2 regions of the Streptomyces sp. NPDC089424 genome follow, and region 1 is predicted to be linked to the other one. Evidence: riboswitches for the same ligand, from Rfam matches in the RefSeq annotation. Region 1 holds a riboswitch; the other holds the start of a gene.
What was found. Region 1 has a riboswitch for S-adenosylmethionine ahead of ACIP2X_RS24475 (aminotransferase class V-fold PLP-dependent enzyme). Riboswitches for the same ligand answer to the same signal wherever they lie in the genome.

Region 1 (9,836 bases):
TCGACATCGTCGGGACCGGCGGCGACGGCGCGAAGACGGTCAACATCTCCACCATGTCGGCGATCGTGGTCGCCGGTACGGGCACGAAGGTCGTCAAGCACGGCAACCGGGCCGCCTCGTCCGCCTCCGGGGCCTCCGACGTGCTGGAGAAGCTGGGCGTCAATCTGCAACTGACGCCGCAGCGGGTCGCCGAGGTCGCCGAGGAGGCGGGGATCACCTTCTGCTTCGCGGTGAAGTTCCACCCGGCGCTGCGCCACGTGGCGGCGGCCCGCGGACAGCTCGGCATCCGGACGACGTTCAACTTCCTGGGCCCGCTGACCAACCCGGCGAAGGTCAAGGCGCAGGCCGTGGGTGTCGCCGACCCCCGGATGGCGCCGATCGTCGCCGGTGTCTTCGCCGGGCGCGGCAACTCCTCGCTGGTCTTCCGCGGCGACGACGGGCTGGACGAGCTGACCACGACGTCGACGTCCCGGGTCTGGGTGGTCCGCGACGGCGAGGTGACCGAGGAGGCCTTCGACCCGCGCGAGGTCGGCATCGACCTGGTGCCGGTGGAGGCGCTGCGGGGCGCGGACGCCTCGTACAACGCGGAGGTCGCCCGGCGCCTGCTGGACGGCGAGCCGGGCCCCGTACGGGATGCCGTGCTGCTGAACGCCGCGGCGGCGCTGGTGGCGCTGGAGCCGGGCGACGAGCCGCTGGCCGCGCGGATCGGGGCCGGGATGGCGAGGGCGGCGGAGGCGATCGACTCGGGTGCCGCCGGGCGGGTGCTGGAGCGCTGGGTGGCGGCGAGCAACGCCTGACGCCACCGGCGGTGCGGCGGGGCGCGGTCCGGATCCTGGACCGCGCCTTGCGAGCCGAAGATCATGTGGCAAGATGCTGTACCAGGTCATGAGCGACAGCTGAAAGGCCCCGGCCGGCTGTCCGGCAACCCTCCGTCCGTGGCGGGGTGCCCCGGGTGAAGACCAGGTCGTAGGCAGCAAGGCCTACGACAAGCGCGGACCCCTCGCGTCACCAGGGGTCCTGGTCGTCGAGGGAGCCTTCCGTGAGCAACCGAATGCGATAGGGCCGCAGAGCCCCGCCTCCGCATCGCCCTGTTTCTTCTTTCTTCCGCCTCCGCGCTGGAGCGTGCCGCTCGCGTGGTGGTGTCCGTCCGCCTCACGGGAGTGCACCCATGTCCGTCTTCACCGCTGCCGCCGACCAGTCCGTTTGTGCCCCGCTGCCAGTTCTGGGGCGGGATGTCACCGTCCCGCTCGTGACCGGGGGCGAGGTCACCTACGCCGCCCTCGACTACGCGGCCAGTGCCCCCGCCCTCCAGCGCGTCTGGGACGACGTGGCGGCCTACGCGCCGTACTACGGGAGCGTGCACCGCGGTGCCGGCTACCTGTCCCAGCTCTCCACCGACCTGTTCGAGAACGCCCGCGGGACCGTCGCCGAGTTCCTCGACTGCCGTGACGACGACCAGGTGATCTTCACCCGCGCCACCACCGACTCGCTCAACCTGCTCGCCGGCGCCCTCCCCGCCGGCTGCCAGGTCTTCGTCTTCGAGACCGAGCACCACGCGTCCCTGCTGCCCTGGCGGAACGCGCACGTCACCTACCTCGACGCGCCGCGCACCCCTCAGCAGGCGGTACGCACCCTGGAGCGCGCGCTGGCCGGGCGGGGGTCCCACGGCCCGGCCCTGGTCTGCGTCACCGGCGCCTCCAACGTCACCGGCGAACTGTGGCCCGTGCGGGAGCTCGCCGCGGCCGCGCACGCGCACGGCGCGCGGATCGTGCTGGACGCCGCCCAGCTCGCGCCGCACCACCCGGTCTCCGTGCGGGAGCTGGACGTCGACTGGGTCGCCTTCTCCGGGCACAAGCTGTACGCCCCGTTCGGCTCCGGAGTGCTCGCCGGCCGCGCCGACTGGCTGCGCGAGGCGGAGCCGTACCTCGCCGGCGGCGGTGCCAGCCGCACGGTCGCCCGGCGGGCCGACGGCGGGGTGGACGTCGAGTGGCACGACAGCGCCGCCCGGCACGAGGCGGGTTCCCCGAACGTGATCGGCGCCTACGCCGTCGCGTCGGCCTGCAAGGCCCTCACCGAGGCAGGTCAGGACGCCCTGGTCGCCCGGGAGCAGCACCTGATCCGCACGGTCCGCGAGGGGCTCGCCGACGTTCCCGAGGTCCGGATCCTCTCCCTGTTCGGCGACGACGCGCCCCGCGTCGGGGTGCTCTCCTTCGTCGTCGAGGGCTGGAACAGCTCGCACTTCGCCGCCGCCCTGTCCGCCGAGTACGGCATCGGCGTCCGCGACGGGCTCTTCTGCGCCCACCCCCTCGTCCGCACCCTGCTCGGCAGCGACCCGCAGACCCAGGGCGAGTGCGGCGCGCCCGAGGCCGCTCCCGGGGAGAAGTCGCTGAACGCCGTCCGGGTGAGCTTCGGCGCGGGGACGCCGGACGAGCACGTCGAGCGGTTCGTCGGGGCGGCGCGCGAGCTGGTCCGGAACGGCGCGAAGTGGAACTACCGCACAGTGGAAGGCCGTTGCGTCCCCGCCGTCTGATCCACAGCCCCCACGCCGGGCGGCCGGCCTCCCGCCCGGCGTCGCGCCGACAGGGCGGCGGCCGCCCGCCCGCAAGCCCTCCCGCGGCTCGTCCGGCCCGGGTCGCGAAGCATCGTCGGTGGTTCGTCGGCGCCGGTACGGCTGCGGGACTCCGCGTCCGTGGCGTGAGCCGGGGGCGGCCTTCTGCTCGGCGTTCCGCCGCGCGCGGCACCGTCGGGGCGGGGGCCGTGCGGCCGTACGCCCTCCCGCGGGTCGTCCGGCCCGGGTGGCGGAGCGTCGGCGGAGGTGGATCACGCCGCGGAGCTTCGAGGGTGGTTCGCCGGCGCCTGTACGCCTGCCGGACTCCGCGTCCGTGGCGTGAGCCGGGGCGGCCTCCTGCTCGGCGTTCCGCCGCTCGGCACCGACGGGGCGGGGGCCGTCCGCCCGCAAGCCCTCCCGCGGGTCGTCCGGACCAGGTCGCGGAGGATCGACGGTGGTTCGCAGGCGTCGGTGAGCGGGGTCCGGTGGGTGCAGCCGCGAGGCGGAGGAGGGCGTCGAGGCGGAGCATCGATCCGGGCGGCAGGCCCTAGTTGTCCAGGCCGATCGCGAAGGCCGCTTCCAGGTCGTGTTGCGAGTACGTGCGGAACGCCACGTGGGTGTCCGTCGCCTCCACGCCGGCGATCTTGCTGATGCTGCCGGGGATGACGTCGGCGAGGTTCTCGTGCTGCTTCACCCGGACCATGGCGATCAGGTCGTAGGTGCCGGTGACGGAGAAGACCTCGCTGACGGAGTCCAGCGCGGCGATCTGCTCGGCGATCTCGGGGATCCGGTCCACGCTGGTCTTGATGAGGACGATCGCGGTGATCACGGCTGGTTCTCTCCCTCGGGGGCCGGAGCAGGGGCGGCCTTCACTCTAGTCCTACGCCCGAATCGCGCCCACGCGTAGGCGAAGCCCAGGCCGAAGCCCACGAGGTGGGCCAGATAGGCCACCCCCGGGCCGCTGGACGCCTGGCCGGCCGCGAGCCACTGGAGGGCCACCCAGAAGGGCAGCACCACCCAGGCCGGGAACCGCAGCGGCAGAAAGAACAGGAACGGCAGGAGGCTGGTCACCCGCGCCCGGGGGAAGAGGAAGAGAAAGGCCCCGAGGACCGCCGAGATCGCCCCCGACGCGCCGACCAGGGACTGCTCGGAGTCGGCGTTGGCCACGGCGTACCCGAGCAGCGCGAGGTAGCCGCAGCCGAGGTAGAAGAGGGTGAACTCGACGCGGCCCATCCGTTCCTCGGTCATCACGCCGAAGACGTAGAGGAAGAGCATGTTGCCGAGCAGGTGCACCCAGGTGCCGTGCACGAAGAGGCCCGTCGCCGGGGTGAGGAGGGCCCGGGGGGAACCATCGAACAGTTCTGCGGGTACCACCCCCCAGCGGCGGAAGTACGCCCGCTGCGCGGCGAGCAGCTCGTCGCCCAGGCCGTACACCGGATTCAGGCCCGAGGCGGGTCCGATCAGGAAGATCAGGCAGCACAGGACGATCAGTGCGTACATCACCGGCGCCTGCCGTCGGGGGCCCGTCAGGCGGCCCGCCGTGCTCCAGAAGCTGATCATGGACACAGAGCATGACGTAAGTGGACGCAACCGCGCAGACCGCCTCGCCGCCCGGGACGGACGGGCGTCGAGGACCCGCCAGGCCGTAGGGTTACGAGCCACACGCTCCAGGGAAACTGGCGCAGCACGGAAACCACGCATCACCGAAACTAGAAGGAAAGCGAACAGCCACGATGACGGTCCCCCTGCCGACGGACACCACGCGGTGGCGCTGCACCCTCTGCGGCAATCTGACGCGCTTCGACGTGACGCGCTCCTCGAAGGTCGTCGAGTACGTGCACCTCGACCTCGCCGGTGAGCCGAAGGTCGAGGAACGCGAGGTGGTCAGTGAGACCATCGAGTCGGTGCGGTGCCGGTGGTGCAACGCCGTGGATCAGGTGGAACTCGTGGACAGGCCGGGCGCCGACTCCTGACAGGGGCCGGTCCCGAAGGTGTAGTGGGGTGACGGATGGTGGAGACCGCAGGCGGGGGGCCGGGCGACGGCGCCGCTGAGGTGCTCGACCGTCCGCTGCCCGACGGCGTGCGCCGGAGGGTCGTGCAGATCGTCTCCGACGGCTTCGGCGGGCTGACGATGGCCGAACTCCCCGCACAGCTGCGGCAGTACGCCCGGTTCGCCCCGAATCGCCGGGCCAAGTTCGCCGGCAACGCGATGGCCGCGGCACTGGAGACCGACCCGCTCTTCCGGCAGCGCATCGGGGAGAAGCTGCGCGAGGCCCAGCCCGAGCTGGCCGGCGCCCTCGCCGCCGGAGCGCCGCCCCCGGCCGCGGACCCGCTGGACGTGGCGGCCGCCGCCTACGTGCTGCGCCCGACCGGCTGGGTGAAGCTGGTCGCGGCCGCCGGCGAGGAGGCCCAGCGGGCGGATGCCGAGCGCGCCGACGAGGAGAGCCGCGCCGAACTGGAGCGGCTGCGCGCCGAACTCGCCGCCGCCCGCGACCACACCCGGACCGAGACCGAGCGGCTGCGCGCCGAGCTGGACAGCGCCCGCAAGGAAGCCGAATCGCTTCACCGCAAGCTGCGCGCCGCGTTGAGCGACGTCAAGCGCGGCGAGGCGGCGCTGCGCAAGGTGCAGGGCGAGATGGAGGCCGTACGCGCCGAGGGGCACATCCAGGTGTCCGCCGCGGAGAGCGAGACGCGGCGGCTCAAGGCGCGGCTGGGAGAGGTCGAGGCCGTCCTGGAGGCCACCCGGCGGGCCGCGCGTGAGGGGCGCAGCGTCGAGGACATGCGGGTGCGGCTGCTGCTCGACACGGTGCTGGACGCGGCGCAGGGGCTGCGGCGCGAACTGGCGCTGCCGCCCGTCTCCGTCCGCCCCGCCGAGACCGTGGACGCGGTCGAACCGGGACGAATGACCCCGAAGGACATCGCCGCACGGGCGCTGTCCGACAGCGACCCCGCGGTGCTCGACCAGCTCCTCGCGCTGCCGCAGGCCCATCTGGTCGTCGACGGCTACAACGTCACCAAGACCGGCTATCCCCAAATGCCCCTGGAGAAGCAGCGGCTGAGGCTGCTCGGGCAGCTCTCGCAGCTCGCCGCGCAGTCCGGAGCCGAGGTGACATGTGTCTTCGACGGCGCCGAACTGGCCGCGCCGGTGCTGCTGGCGCCGCCGCGGGGTGTGCGGGTGCTGTTCTCCAAGCCGGGCGTCACCGCCGACGAGCTGATCCGCCAACTGGTGCGCGCCGAGCCGCCCGGGCGGCCGGTCATCGTCGTCTCGACCGACCGTGAGGTGGCCGACGGGGTGGCGCGTGCGGGGGCGCGGCCGGTGGCCTCCGCGGTGCTTCTGAAGCGGCTCTCGCGCAGTTGACGCGCGCCCCTTCCGCAACCTAAACACCAACCGCGCAATATGCCCCGGGAATGCCCGAATTGACGGGACCGTCACGCAACGTAGCGTCAACATGCATCACTGCACGTGAGTTGTAGGTAAAGGATGCGGTCGGTCACCGAGATTTTTCATGTGAGGATTTGATCTGATCACAGCTGGGTCACTAGGGTCTGGCCTCGAACCTCCGATCGGGTGATCACTCACAAGAAGGAGATTGCCCCCGTGGCGTCCCACCGTCGACCCAAGCAGCCGAGTCGCACGCGCGTGACCGTGCTGACCACCGCAGCCGCCGCTGCCGTCGCCCTCAGCTCCCAGGCCGCCAATGCCGCGCCGAGCGAGAAGCCGAGCAAGGACGAGGTCAAGGCCAAGGTCGACAAGCTCTACGAGGAGGCCGAGCAGGCCACCGAGAAGTACAACGGCGCCAAGGAGAAGCAGGAGAAGCTCCAGAAGGAGATCTCCACCATCCAGGACAACGTCGCCCGCGGCCAGGAAGAGGTCAACGAGCTGCGCGACGGCCTGGGTTCGATGGCCAGCGCCCAGTACCGCTCCGGCGGCATCGACCCCGCCCTGCAGCTCTTCCTCTCCGCCGACCCGGACGACTACCTCGACAAGGCCTCCACGCTCGACCAGTTGAGCGCCCAGCAGGTCGACTCGCTGAAGAAGATCCAGGAGAAGCAGCGCGAGCTCGCGCAGGACCGCGCCGAGGCCGCGGACAAGCTCAAGGACCTCGCCACCACCCGCAGCGAGCTCGGCAAGAAGAAGAGCCAGGTGCAGGGCAAGCTGGCCGAGGCGCAGAAGCTGCTCAACTCCCTGACCGCCGCCGAGAAGGCGGCCCTGGCGGCCGAGGAGGACCGGGCGAGCCGGGCCAGCGAGCGCACCGCCCTCGGTGGCTCGGGCGCCCCCGCCACCGGTCGCGCCTCCTCGGCGTACGGCGCCGCCCAGAGCGTGATCGGCTCGCCCTACGTCTACGGCGCCTCCGGCCCGTCCTCCTTCGACTGCTCGGGCCTCACCTCCTGGGCCTTCGCCCAGGCCGGCATCCAGATCCCGCGCACCTCGCAGGCGCAGGCCAACGCCGGCACCCGGATCTACTCCCAGAGCGACCTCCAGGTCGGCGACCTGGTCATCTTCTACGGCGACCTGCACCACGTCGGCTTCTACGCGGGCAACGGCCAGGTGCTGCACGCCCCGCGCAGCGGCACCGTCGTGCGCTACGAGTCGATCAACAACATGCCGTACCAGTTCGGCGTCCGGATCTGAGGCCTTCCGGGCCCCTTCGCGATCAGGACCCCGTACCGCCCGTTCGAGCGAATTACGGGAACGGGCTGTGACCCCGCACCCCGCCGGTGACCTGCGTCAGCGGCGGGGTGTCACGTTGTGTGCCCGCCGACGTCTTTGGCCCCCGCCCCACGGCGGGGCTACTGTCTGCCGCGTTTCCCCCACCACCGGGCCGCCGCCCGGGGTCGGGGGATTTTCCTGTCCGCCAGTGGAAGGAGCGCGGCTTCCCGTGGGGTCCCATCGCCGCCTTGCACCGTCCGGGTTCGACCGGGGCGCCTGCGTGGCCCGTCTCGCCGTCGGCGTGCTGTCCGCCGCCGCGGCCGCTCTCTCCGCCGTACCGGCGCACGCCGCTCCGCACGACGACACGCGCTCCGAGGTGGACCGCCTCTACGCGGAGGCGGAGAAGGCCACCGAGGCCTACAACAAGGCCGACGAGCGTGCCGACGCGCTGCGCGGGGAGGTCGGCCGGGCCCAGGACCGGATCGCCCGCCAGCAGGAGCGCATCAACTCCCTGCGGGACGCGCTGGGTTCGCTGGCCGGCGCGCAGTACCGCACCGGCGGACTCGACCCCTCCCTCGCGCTGCTGTTCTCCGACGACCCGGACGACTACCTCGCCAGGGCCGCCGCCCTGGACCGGATCACCGTGCACCAGGCCGGGCAGCTCAGGGAGCTCCAGGAGGCGATGCGCGGCCTCACCCAGGAGCGCGGCCAGGCCACCGAGAAGCTCGCCGAGCTGGACCGGAGCCGCACGGCCGTCGCCTCCCACAAGCGCACCGTCGAGAAGAAGCTCGCCGAGGCCCGCGAGCTGCTCAACGCCCTTCCCGAGAGCGAGCGCGCCGCCTACGACCGGGCGTCCCGCTCCGGCCGCCACGACATGCCCGAACCCGGCGAGGCCGCCCCCGCCTCGGGCCGGGCCGCCGCCGCGGTCGCCGCCGCCCGCGCCGCGCTCGGCAGGCCCTACGTCTGGGGCGCGTCCGGGCCGAGCGGATTCGACTGCTCCGGCCTGATGCAGTGGTCCTACGCCCAGGCCGGGGTCGCGCTGCCGCGCACCTCGCAGGCCCAGCGCGCGGCCGGCCGGCAGGTCCCGCTCTCCCAGGTCCGGCCCGGCGACCTGATCACCTACCGGGGCGACGCGAGCCATGTCGCGATGTACATGGGCAACGGGCAGGTCGTCCACGCCCCCTACCCGGGCGCGCCGGTGCGCTACGACCCGGTCGGCATGATGCCGGTCTCGGGGGTCACCAGGGTCTGACCCGGCGGTGCCGGCACCCGTACGATCGGGAACGTGGCGGGTCGAAGGCGGGCGTCGGGTTCCTCGGTGGTGGCGCTCTGCCTGCTGCTGGTCGCCCTGGTCGGCTGCGGGGGCGGCCCCGTCGCCGACACTGCCCGCGACGACGTGCAGCGGCTGCTGGACCGGCGGGCCGCTGCGGTCCTCGGCCGGGACGAGAGCGGCTACCGCGACACCGGCTCGGCGGCCGGGTTCGCGGCGGTGCGGGACCTGCCGCTGGCGGACTGGTCGTACCGGGTGACGGGTCTGCACCGCACCGGCGGCCGGGCGAGCGCCGACGCCGAACTGCGCTACCGGATCGACGGGTTCGACAGGGCACCCGTGTCGGCGAGGCGCACCCTGGCGCTGAGGCGCGACGCGGACGGGCGGTGGTCCGTCACCTCCGAGCGGCCCGCTCCGCAGGCGCCCGAGCAACTGTGGGACCGGGGCGAGGTGACGGCCGTACGCGGGACGCACACCCTGGTGCTCGGGGCGGGCCAGTCCCGGGAGACGCTGGAGGCCTACGCGGACCTCGGGGACCGGGCCGTGCCCGCGGTCTCGCGGGCCTGGGGGACGGACTGGAGCGGGCGCGTCGTCGTCCTCGTGCCGCGGTCCCTCGCGGCGATGGCCGCCCTGCTCGGCTCGCCCGCCTCCTCGTACCGGGGCATCGCGGCGGTCACGACCGGCGAGACGGGAGCGCCGACGGCGCCCGCCGACCGGATCATCGTCAATCCCGACGCGTACGGGGAGCTGGGCTCCGTCGGCAAGCAGGTGGTCCTCACCCACGAGACCACCCATGTCGCCACCCGCGCCCACACCGGCAGCAGTACCCCGCTGTGGCTCTCCGAGGGGTACGCCGACTGGGTCGGCTACCGCGACACCGGCCGCACCCCGGCCGAGGCCGCGCCGGAGCTGGCCCGCGCGGTGGCCGCGGGGGACGTCCCGGCCGGGCTGCCGGACGACGCCGCCTTCGGCTTCACCGGTGACGCGAACGCGCTGGCCCAGGCCTACGAGGGCGGCTGGCTGGCCGGCCGGCTCATCGCGGAGCGGTGGGGCGAGGGGCGGCTGGGCGAGTTCTACCGGGCGGTGGGCGCCGACGGCCTCGACACCGCGCTGGCGGACGTGCTGGGGACGACGCCGGGGGAGTTCACCGGAATGTGGCAGGAGTACCTGCGCGCACAGCTCGCCTGAGGCGGGCCGGCCGGGGCCCGGAAGCGGTCAGGAATCGAGAAGCGTCCCGGTCCGGGCCCCGCCTAGCGTGACGGGCATGGACATCTCCCTGCACGCGAGCTTCCTCCCGCACGAGGACGCCGACGCCTCACTGGCCTTCTACCGGGACACCCTCGGCTTCGAGGTCCGCGCCGACGTCG
Region 2 (9,836 bases), on a different contig from region 1:
CTTCTTTTGTCACTCTCACCTTCAGAGTGCTAACGCCAATGATTAGCACTCGCCCCTGCCGAGTGCAAGCGCCTCCCGGGATCCGGGCGAGGTCTGCGCCGCCCGCGAACACGCCCCCGGCCGCGCACGCCGAAGGGCCCGCGCCCCCCGGGGGAGGCACGGGCCCTTCGAACAGAAACGTCACATACGGTGGTCGCGCGCTTAAGCGGTGAGACGAACCATGTCGGCCTGCGGGCCCTTCTGGCCCTGCGAGATCTCGAACTCGACCCGCTGGCCCTCTTCGAGGGTCCGGTAGCCGTCCATCTGGATCGCGCTGTAGTGGACGAAGACGTCCGCACCACCGTCGACCGCGATGAAGCCGTACCCCTTCTCCGCGTTGAACCACTTGACGGTGCCCTGAGCCATGCCTAACTCCCCTATTACTGGCCCTTGCACAGATCCACACTTCGCGGATCCGGGTCAGACCTCGCCCGCCATTTGCTGTGAGGGGCGTGCGCCGGAACGCGTCGACCGCGGCTGAATGTATCTGTCCAACTGCCGTCTGCAACAGGTCAATCGGACGAGAAATCTGGGCGCCAACGGTCGGTAATTTAGGGAGAATTCACCCGAATTCAGGGCAAGTCGGGCTCCACAAAAGGAGTGAAAGACGCAAAAGAGCCACACACTTTGGCTACTTCTCATCGCATCGGAGCCGGAACTCATATGCGTCCGGCATGTGGAGCCGCGACGCGTTCCCCAACTCTACCGCGCTCAACCACACTGAATTGCCCCCTCCGCTTCTCTCACGGAGGGGGCAATTCGATGAACATCGCGTAACCGGAGTTACTCACGGTAACGCAACGGCGTGTCCAGCGGGCGGTTCAGCCGCCGGCGACCGCCGGAATGATGGACACGCCGGCACCGTCCGGAGTGACCGTCTCCAGACCCTGCTCGAAGCGGACGTCGTCGTCGTCGACGTACACGTTGACGAACCGCCGCAGCTTGCCCTGGTCGTCCAGGACCCGGGCGGCGATGCCGGTGTGGTTCTTCTCCAGATCGGCGATCACCTCGCCGAGGTTCGCACCCTCGGCGGGGACCTCGGCCTGGCCACCGGTGTAGGTGCGCAGGATGGTGGGGATGCGGACGGTGACGCTCACGGGGGAAACCTCCGGTGGGATGGCGGACCTGAGAGGGCGGGGCGGGGTCAGACGAGGCCGGCTTCGCGGAACGACTCCAGGCTGGGCCGGATGGTGGCCGTCAGACCCGTGCCCGCCACCGCGTCCAACGTCTTCAGGCCGTCCCCGGTGTTCAGCACGACGGTCGTCAGCGACGGGTCCAGCACGCCGAGTTCGACCAGCTTGCGCGTCACCCCGACGGTCACCCCGCCCGCGGTCTCCGCGAAGATCCCCTCGGTCCGCGCGAGCAGCTTGATCGCGTCCACGACCTGCTCGTCCGTCACGTCCTCGACCGCGCCGCCGGTGCGCCGCGCGATGTCCAGCACGTACGGCCCGTCGGCCGGGTTGCCGATGGCCAGCGACTTGGCGATGGTGTGCGGCTTCTGCGGCCGCACGACGTCGTGCCCGGACTTGAAGGCGGTCGACACCGGCGAGCAGCCCTCCGCCTGCGCCCCGAAGATCTTGTACGGCCGGTCCTCGACCAGCCCGAGCCTGATCAGCTCCTGCAGCCCCTTGTCGATCTTCGTGAGCTGGGAGCCGGAGGCGATCGGCACCACGATCTGGTCGGGCAGCCGCCAGCCGAGCTGCTCGCAGATCTCGTACGCCAGGGTCTTGGACCCCTCCGCGTAGTACGGCCGCAGGTTGACGTTGACGAAGCCCCAGCCCTCGCCGGCCGGGTCGCCGATCAGCTCGGAGCAGAAGCGGTTCACGTCGTCGTAGTTGCCCTCGATGCCGACGAGTTCGCCGCCGTAGACCGCGGCCATGACGACCTTGCCCTGCTCCAGGTCGTGCGGGATGAACACGCAGGAGCGGAAGCCCGCCCGGGCGGCGGCGGCGCCGACGGCGCCGGCGAGGTTGCCGGTGGAGGAGCAGGAGAGGGTGGTGAAGCCGAAGGCCCGCGCGGCCTCCAGCGCCTGGGCGACCACCCGGTCCTTGAAGGAGTGGGTCGGGTTGCCGGAGTCGTCCTTGACGAACAGCTTGCCGGGCTCGACGCCGAGTTCGCCGGCGAGGCGGTCGGCCTGGACCAGCGGGGTCCAGCCCGGGTTCAGATTCGGCTTGCCGGCCACGTCGGCGGGGACGGGCAGCAGCGGCGCGTAACGCCAGATGTTCGACGGACCCGCCTCGATGCGCTTGCGGAGCTCCTCGGCGTCGTACGCGGAGAAGTCGTAGGCGATCTCCAGCGGGCCGAAACACTCCTCGCACGCGAAGACCGGGCCGAGCGGAACGCGGTGGCCGCATTCACGGCAGGACAGCGCCGTGGCGGGACCGAGATCGACGGTGGGATTGCTGGTGCTGCTTTCGACAGTCTGCACAGCCATGTGAGGCGAGGCCCTTTCTCCTCATCTTCCTCACGACGCATCTCGCCGTGAGACGGAATTGGCACCTTCCCTAGCCGGGAGCCTCGCGGAACGATCGAGAACGATCTACGAGAACCGACTGGAGGGTTGCCGGGGCTTCAACGGGCCGTTTCCCTCTGCCCCTCTGGATGAGCTGTATGTGGTTGTTGTGCCGTGGTGCGCGCCGACGACCCCCGACATGCGACGGGCACCAGCGTTGTTCAAGACTGTAACCGAAGGCCAGGACAGTTGAGATAGTCGTCCGAACCGCGAGATGGATCACAGAGAACGCGTCCGCCCGCAAGAGAACGCAGAGGAGCACCGGACTGTGCTGGAGGAAGTCGAGCGCTGGCTGAGCACCCGCTCCTGGTCGCTGGCCGACCGCCCGCTCCAGACGATCCTGGCCGCGAAGCGCGGCACGGGCCAGTCGATCAGTGTCGTGCTGCCCGCGCTGGACGAGGAGGAGACGGTCGGCGACATCGTCGCCGCGATCCGTCGCGACCTCGTGGAGCGGGTCCCGCTGGTCGACGAGATCGTCGTGGTCGACTCCGGTTCGACCGACCGCACCTCCGAGGTGGCCGCGGCGGCGGGCGCCCGGGTGGCCCACCGCGACGCGATACTCACCCGCCTCCCGGCCGTTCCCGGCAAGGGCGAGGTGCTGTGGCGCTCCCTGCTCGTCACCCGGGGCGACATCGTCTGCTTCATCGACGCGGACCTGAAGGAGTTCACCTCGGACTTCGTCACGGGCATCGTCGGCCCGCTGCTCACCGACCCGGACATCGCCCTCGTGAAGGGCATGTACGACCGCCCCCTGGGCGGCGCGGCCGGGCAGGGCGGCCGGGTGACCGAGCTGGTGGCCCGCCCGCTGCTGAACCTGCACTGGCCGCAGCTGGCCGGCTTCGTGCAGCCGCTCGGCGGCGAGTACGCGGCCCGGCGCTCGCTGCTGGAGCAGCTGCCGTTCCCGGTCGGGTACGGCGTGGAGCTCGGCATGCTGGTCGACTCCCTGCATCTGGTCGGGCTCGACGCCCTCGCCCAGGTGGACGTCGGGGTGCGCAAGCACCGGCACCAGGACGGTCAGGCGCTGGGCCGGATGGCGGCGGCGATCTACCGCACGGCCCAGCTGCGGCTGGCCCGCGGCCACCTCGTCCGCCCGAGCCTCACCCAGTTCGAACGGGTGGAGGACGGCTTCGAGCCGCGCACCTACTCCGTGGACACGGAGGAGCGGCCGCCGATGGTGGAGATCGCGGAGTACGCGGCCCGGAAAGTGGCCTGACCGTGGGATACGGCTGTATACGGTCCCGTTTCGGGCTCGAACCGTACGTTTGAGCGGATCAGGAGAGGGCTAGGTTGAGGCGTATGGCTTCGACGTTCGGTCCCGCGCAGGTACTGGTCGCCTCCAACCGGGGCCCGGTCTCGTACGAGGTACGCGACGACGGCTCGCTGCACGCCAGACGCGGTGGCGGCGGGCTCGTCTCCGGCCTCTCCGCGATCGGTCCCGACGCGGGCGCGCTGTGGGTGTGCTCCGCCCTCGGCGACGGCGACCGCGAGGCGGTGCGGCGCGGTGTCGGGGAGTCCGGCGTGCGGATGCTGGACATCGCGGCGGACGTGCACGCCGACGCGTACAACGGCATCGCCAACTCCGTGCTGTGGTTCGTCCACCACATGCTGTACCAGACGCCGCTGGAGCCGGTCTTCGACGCGGAGTTCCGGCGGCAGTGGGCGTCGTACGAGGCCTACAACCGGTCGTTCGCCGAGGCGCTGGCCGAGGAGGCCGCCGAAGGGGCGGCCGTGCTGGTGCAGGACTACCACCTGACGCTGGTGCCTGGAATGCTGCGCGCGCTGCGGCCGGACGTGCGGATCAGCCACTTCTCGCACACCCCGTGGGCACCGCCGGAGTACTTCCGGATGCTGCCGGACGACATCGCCGGGCAGGTGCTGCGGGGCATGCTCGGCGCGGACCGGCTCGGCTTCCTCACCCGGCGGTGGGCGGACGCCTTCACGGCGTGCTGCGAGGCCTTCGCCGGCGGGCTCGGGGACACCCGGATCGGTGTGCACGGCCTCGGGGCCGACGCCGACTTCCTGCGCGAGCGCGCCCACGAGGCCGACGTGGAGGAGCGGATGACCGCGCTGCGCACGGAGATCGGCGAGGGCCGCAGGACGATCGTCCGCGTCGACCGGACGGAGCTGTCCAAGAACATCGTGCGGGGGCTGCTCGCCTACCGGCAGCTCCTCGACGACCGCCCCGAATGGCGTGAACGGGTGGTCCACGTCGCCTTCGCCTACCCCTCGCGGCAGGACCTCGCCGTCTACCGCGACTACACGGCCGAGGTGCGGCGGGTGGCCGACGAGATCAACGAGCGGTACGGGACCCCGGGCTGGACGCCGGTCGTGCTGCACGTGAAGGACGACTTCGCCCGCTCCCTGGCCGCCTACCGGCTCGCGGACGTGGCGCTGGTGAACCCGATCCGCGACGGCATGAACCTGGTCGCCAAGGAGGTGCCCGTCGTCTCCGACGAGGGGTGCGCGCTGGTGCTGTCCCGGGAGGCGGGTGCCTTCGAGGAGCTGGGCGAGGACGCGATCGAGGTGAACCCGTACGACGTCACCGGCACGGCCGCCGCGCTCCACGAGGCCCTGTCGATGCGCCCCGCCGAACGCACCGAGCGGGCCAAGCGGCTCGCGGCGACCGCCACCGCGCTGCCTCCGTCCCAGTGGTTCCTCGACCAACTCCACGCCCTGCGGGACCAGGCGGGGGACTGAGCTCCGGGCGGCCGGGGGCCGCGCCGGTCCTGCCGCTGCCGCCCGGCGCGCTCACGCCTTGAGGTGGGTCGCGAGTCCCGCGAGGAGTTCCACGACGCCCTGCGGGCCCGCGACCACCAGGTCCGCGCGCTCGCGCAGCTCGGTCACCTCGTCGCTGCCGCTGCAGACCAGCAGGCCGGGGGTGCCCTCGGAGCGGAGGGTGTCGACCGCCGCGTAGGCCGGGAGGTCGCCGAGGTCGTCTCCGGCGTAGAGGACGGACTCGGCGCCGAGTCCGCGCACGTGGTCGAGCAGGGCCACGCCCTTGTCCATGCCGGGCGGGCGCAGTTCCAGGACCAGGCGGCCGGGCTCGACGATCAGGCCGTGCCGGGTGGCGAGGTCCGTCAGGGCGGGACGCAGGGCCTCGAAGGCGGCCTGCGGGTCCTCGGCGCGGCGGGTGTGGACGGCGATCGCGTGGCCCTTGTCCTCGGTCCACGTGCCCGGTCCGACGCCGGACCCGTCGAGCAGTCCGGGCAGTTCGGCACGGACGGCGGCGACGCCGGGGTGCGGGGCGGGGGCGCTGACCTCGCCGCTGACCGCGTCCCAGCGCTCGGCGCCGTAGTGACCGAGGACGACGAGGTGCTCCAGACCGGCGACGCCCGCGAAGCCGCCGTGGCGCACGGCGACGGCGGCCGGGCGGCCGGTGACCACCGCGACGGCGGCGACCCGGGGCGCCAGGGCGGCGAGCGCCGGTACGGCGTCCGGGTGGGCGCGGGCCTGCTCGGGGTCGGGCACGATCGGGGCGAGGGTCCCGTCGAAGTCGAGCGCGATCACCGCCTTGCCGGGCCGCGCGAGGATCGCGTCGAGCCCGGCCCGCCCGGCGGAGGTGGCGGGCTTCGGAAGAGTCTTGCCGGTCTCGGTCTCATGACTGCCCATGGAGCGACCCTATCGACCGGCTGGGCGGACCCTAGGGCCTGTCCGACGATTCCCGGCTGCCGGACGGCGCCATGCACGCACTCTCGCCGCACCGGGCCCCGACCCGAGTACGTCCAGCACGCGGGTCAGGACCCGGCACTCCCCCAGCCTTCGGCCGGGGGGACCCCAGAGCACGCACCTGACGCCGGACGGCCGCCCTCCGGGCGACGAGGCGAATCGTCGGACAGGCCTAGCGCTCCGCCCGGCGCCGCTCCCGTATCCGCCGCAGCCGGTTGACCGTCACCGGGTCGTGCGCCAGCGCGCGCGGATCGTCGAGCAGGGCGTTGAGCAGCTGGTAGTAGCGGACCGGGGCCAGGCCGAGCTCCTCGCGTATCGCGCGCTCCTTGGCGCCGGGGCCCGCGAAGCCCCTGCGCTCCAGGGCGAGGATGTCCTGCTCCCGTCGCGCGAGCTGCTCCTGGTCCATGCCCCGCACGGTAGCCGCCCCCACCGACAACGGCGTCACCCCGCCGCCGAGCTCTCCGCCGTCGTGGCCGTCGACTGCAACTGGCCGAGGATCGCCGCCGGACTGCCGCCCGGCGCCACGGCGGTGCCGATCCGGTTCTTGACCTCCGCGCTGATCGACGCCCAGGACGTCTTGCCCACGGGGTAGATCTCGGCGAGGTCGAGCTCGTCCAGGAAGGGCTTCAGGTCCCGGTCCTGGGCCGCCCCGCTCATCGCCTCGGAGGCGGGGTTGGTGACCGGCAGCAGGTCGTACCGGCGGGAGAAGTCGAGGACGTTGCGCTCGCTGTAGACGAAGTCGAGGAAGTCGCCGACCTGCTCCTTGTGGCCGTTCTGCCGGAAGGCGAGCATCCAGTCGGCGACGCCCATGGTGGCCTTGGACTCGCCCTCCACGCCGGGCAACGGCACCATGCCGTACCGCACGCCCTGCTTCTCGGCCATCTTCATCAGCGACGGATGGCCGTTCAGCATGCCGACCTCGCCCTTGGCGAAGGCGGCGAAGGCGTCGGCGCGGTCGAGCTTTCCCGGGGCGACCGGGCCGGTGAGCTGCTCGCCGACCAGTTCGTCGCGCAGCCAGGTGAAGGTCGCGACGTTCTCCGCGGAGTCGATGGTGTACCGGCCGACCGGGTCGGTGTAGCCGCCGCCCCCGCTGAGGAGCCACAGCATGGTCTCGGCCTGCGCCTCCTCCGAGCCGAGCGGCAGCGCGTACGGGTACTTCACACCGTCCGCCTTCAGCGCCTCGGCGGCGTCGGCCAGCTCCTGCCAGGTGGTCGGCGGCGTGACGCCGGCCTCCTCGAAGAGCTCCTTGTTGTAGAAGAGCAGCCGGGTGGAGGCGGCGAACGGCATGCCGTACTGCACCCCGTTGACCTGCCCGGCCCCCGCGAAGGCGGAGGAGAAGCCGGCCTGGACGGGTATGGAGAGCAGGTCGTCCGCGGTGTAGAGCAGATCGTCGGCCGCGTAGTCGGCGTACGCCCCGATCTGCGCCATGTCGGGCGCCTTGCCGGCGTCGACCATCTCCTTGACCTCGCGGTCGACGTCGCTCCAGGAGTAGACGCTGACCTCGACCCGGACGCCGGGATGGTCGGCCTCGTAGGCGTCGACCAGCTGCGCCCAGTACTTCTTCGAGCTGTTCGCCGCGTTGTCGCCGTAGTCCGCGGCCACGAGTCTCAGCGTGACGTCGTCGGAACCTCCGGTGAGGCCGCAGCCACCCAGCACCGCTGTCATGCCCAGTGCGGACATCACCGCGATCATTCCTTTTCTGCGCCGCCGCTGCACGCTGTAACCCACCCTGTCCATACGTCGTTCACGTCGTCCGAATTACGGATTAAGGTCTACACCACGCAAGTGGACTAGACCTCTTCCGGGTACACGGGCCACACTGTCCCCCGTGAGACACGTCATCGCCCTCGATGTGGGCGGCACCGGGATGAAGGCCGCCCTGGTCGGGGCGGACGGCACCCTCCTGCACCAGGCACGCCGCGCCACCGGCCGCGCCCGCGGGCCCGAAGCCGTCGTCGACGGCATCCTCGACTTCGCCGCGGAGCTCCGCGAGCACGGCGAGCGGCACCTCGGCGCCCCCGCCGTCGCCGCCGGGGTCGCCGTGCCCGGCATCGTCGACGAACAGCGGGGCATAGCCGCCTACGCGGCCAACCTCGGCTGGCGTGACGTTCCCCTGCGCGCGCTGGTCGGCGAGCGGCTCGGCGGCCTGCCCGTCGCCCTCGGCCACGACGTGCGCACCGGCGGCCTCGCCGAGGGCCGCATCGGCGCCGGGCAGGGCGCCGACCGCTTCCTGTTCGTGGCGCTCGGCACCGGGATAGCGGGCGCCATCGGCATCGACGGCCGGGTGGAATCGGGCGCGCACGGCTTCGCGGGCGAGATCGGCCATGTCGTCGTACGCCCCGGCGGCACCCCCTGCCCCTGCGGCCAACACGGCTGCCTGGAGCGCTTCGCCTCGGCGTCGGCGGTCAGCGAGGCCTGGGCCGCCGCGACCGGCGCCCCCGAGGCGGACGCCGCGGACTGCGCGAAGGCCGTCGAGTCCGGCGACCCCCGCGCCGCGCGCGTCTGGCAGCAGGCCGTCGACGCCCTGGCCGACGGCCTGGTCACCGCCCTCACCCTGCTGGACCCGCGCACGCTCGTCATCGGTGGCGGGCTGGCGGAGGCGGGGGAAACCTTGTTCACACCACTGCGCGACGCGGTCCAGCGGCGCGTCACCTTCCAGAAGCTGCCGACGATCATCCCCGCGGCCCTCGGGGACACCGCGGGATGCCTGGGAGCCGGCCTGCTGGCCTGGGATCTCCTCGACCTCACCGACCGCAAGGAGGCAACACCCTGATGGCAACCCCCACAGGGGCGCGGGGAACTGCGCGACCAGCCACCACGCACCCGCAGCCCGCGACGGCCGGAGCACCCCTGGTGCTGACCGGTGCCCGCGTGGTCCTCCCCACCGGAACCGTCGAGAACGGCCAAGTGGTCGTCGAGGGCACCCGTGTGGCCGCCACCTCCGCACCCGGCGTCCAGGGGGTCGACCTCACCGGCCACTGGATCGTCCCCGGCTTCGTGGACATCCACAACCACGGAGGCGGCGGAGCCTCCTTCACCTCCGGCACCGTCGACGAGGTCCTCCAGGGCATCCGCACCCACCGCCTGCACGGCACGACCACCCTGGTCGCCTCCACCGTCACCGGCGACATGGACTTCCTCGCCCACCGCGCCGGCCTGCTGTCCGAGCTGGCCGAGCAGGGCGAGATCGCCGGCATCCACTTCGAGGGCCCGTTCATCTCGCCCTGCCGCAAGGGCGCCCACTCGGAGGAACTGCTGCGCGACCCGCAGCCGGCGGACGTGCGCAAGCTGATCGACGCGGCGCGCGGCCAGGCCAGGATGCTGACCCTCGCCACCGAACTGCCGGGCGGCATCGACTCCGTACGGCTGCTCGTGGAGCACGGCGTGATCGCGGCGGTGGGGCACACGGACGCGACCTACGAGCAGACGGCCGAGGCGATCGACGCGGGCGCCACGGTCGCCACGCATCTCTTCAACGCGATGCCCACGCTCGGCCACCGCTCCCCCGGCCCGATCGCCGCCCTGCTGGAGGACGAGCGCGTCACGGTCGAGCTGATCAACGACGGCACGCATCTGCACCCGGCCGCCCTGGAACTGGCGTTCCGTCACGCGGGCGCGG

Region 2: another riboswitch for S-adenosylmethionine. It lies ahead of thrC (threonine synthase); the one in region 1 lies ahead of ACIP2X_RS24475 (aminotransferase class V-fold PLP-dependent enzyme).

The regions. Positions count from the first base shown of each region.
Region 1 is NZ_JBIVHU010000005.1:410,734-420,569, reverse strand. It holds gene trpD (anthranilate phosphoribosyltransferase) at 1-797, shown strand, start outside; SAM riboswitch class IV at 882-998, shown strand; gene ACIP2X_RS24475 (aminotransferase class V-fold PLP-dependent enzyme) at 1,169-2,530, shown strand; gene ACIP2X_RS24470 (Lrp/AsnC family transcriptional regulator) at 3,096-3,377, opposite strand; gene ACIP2X_RS24465 (rhomboid family intramembrane serine protease) at 3,374-4,108, opposite strand; gene ACIP2X_RS24460 (hypothetical protein) at 4,282-4,521, shown strand; gene ACIP2X_RS24455 (NYN domain-containing protein) at 4,557-5,906, shown strand; gene ACIP2X_RS24450 (NlpC/P60 family protein) at 6,147-7,181, shown strand; gene ACIP2X_RS24445 (NlpC/P60 family protein) at 7,429-8,451, shown strand; gene ACIP2X_RS24440 (hypothetical protein) at 8,485-9,657, shown strand; gene ACIP2X_RS24435 (VOC family protein) at 9,734-9,836, shown strand, end outside.
Region 2 is NZ_JBIVHU010000012.1:85,252-95,087, forward strand. It holds gene ACIP2X_RS36735 (cold-shock protein) at 202-405, opposite strand; gene ACIP2X_RS36740 (MoaD/ThiS family protein) at 861-1,136, opposite strand; gene thrC (threonine synthase) at 1,184-2,473, opposite strand; SAM riboswitch class I at 2,492-2,647, opposite strand; gene ACIP2X_RS36750 (glucosyl-3-phosphoglycerate synthase) at 2,820-3,764, shown strand; gene ACIP2X_RS36755 (trehalose-6-phosphate synthase) at 3,848-5,248, shown strand; gene otsB (trehalose-phosphatase) at 5,300-6,160, opposite strand; gene ACIP2X_RS36765 (DUF3263 domain-containing protein) at 6,390-6,623, opposite strand; gene ACIP2X_RS36770 (ABC transporter substrate-binding protein) at 6,659-7,897, opposite strand; gene ACIP2X_RS36775 (ROK family protein) at 8,046-8,990, shown strand; gene nagA (N-acetylglucosamine-6-phosphate deacetylase) at 8,990-9,836, shown strand, end outside.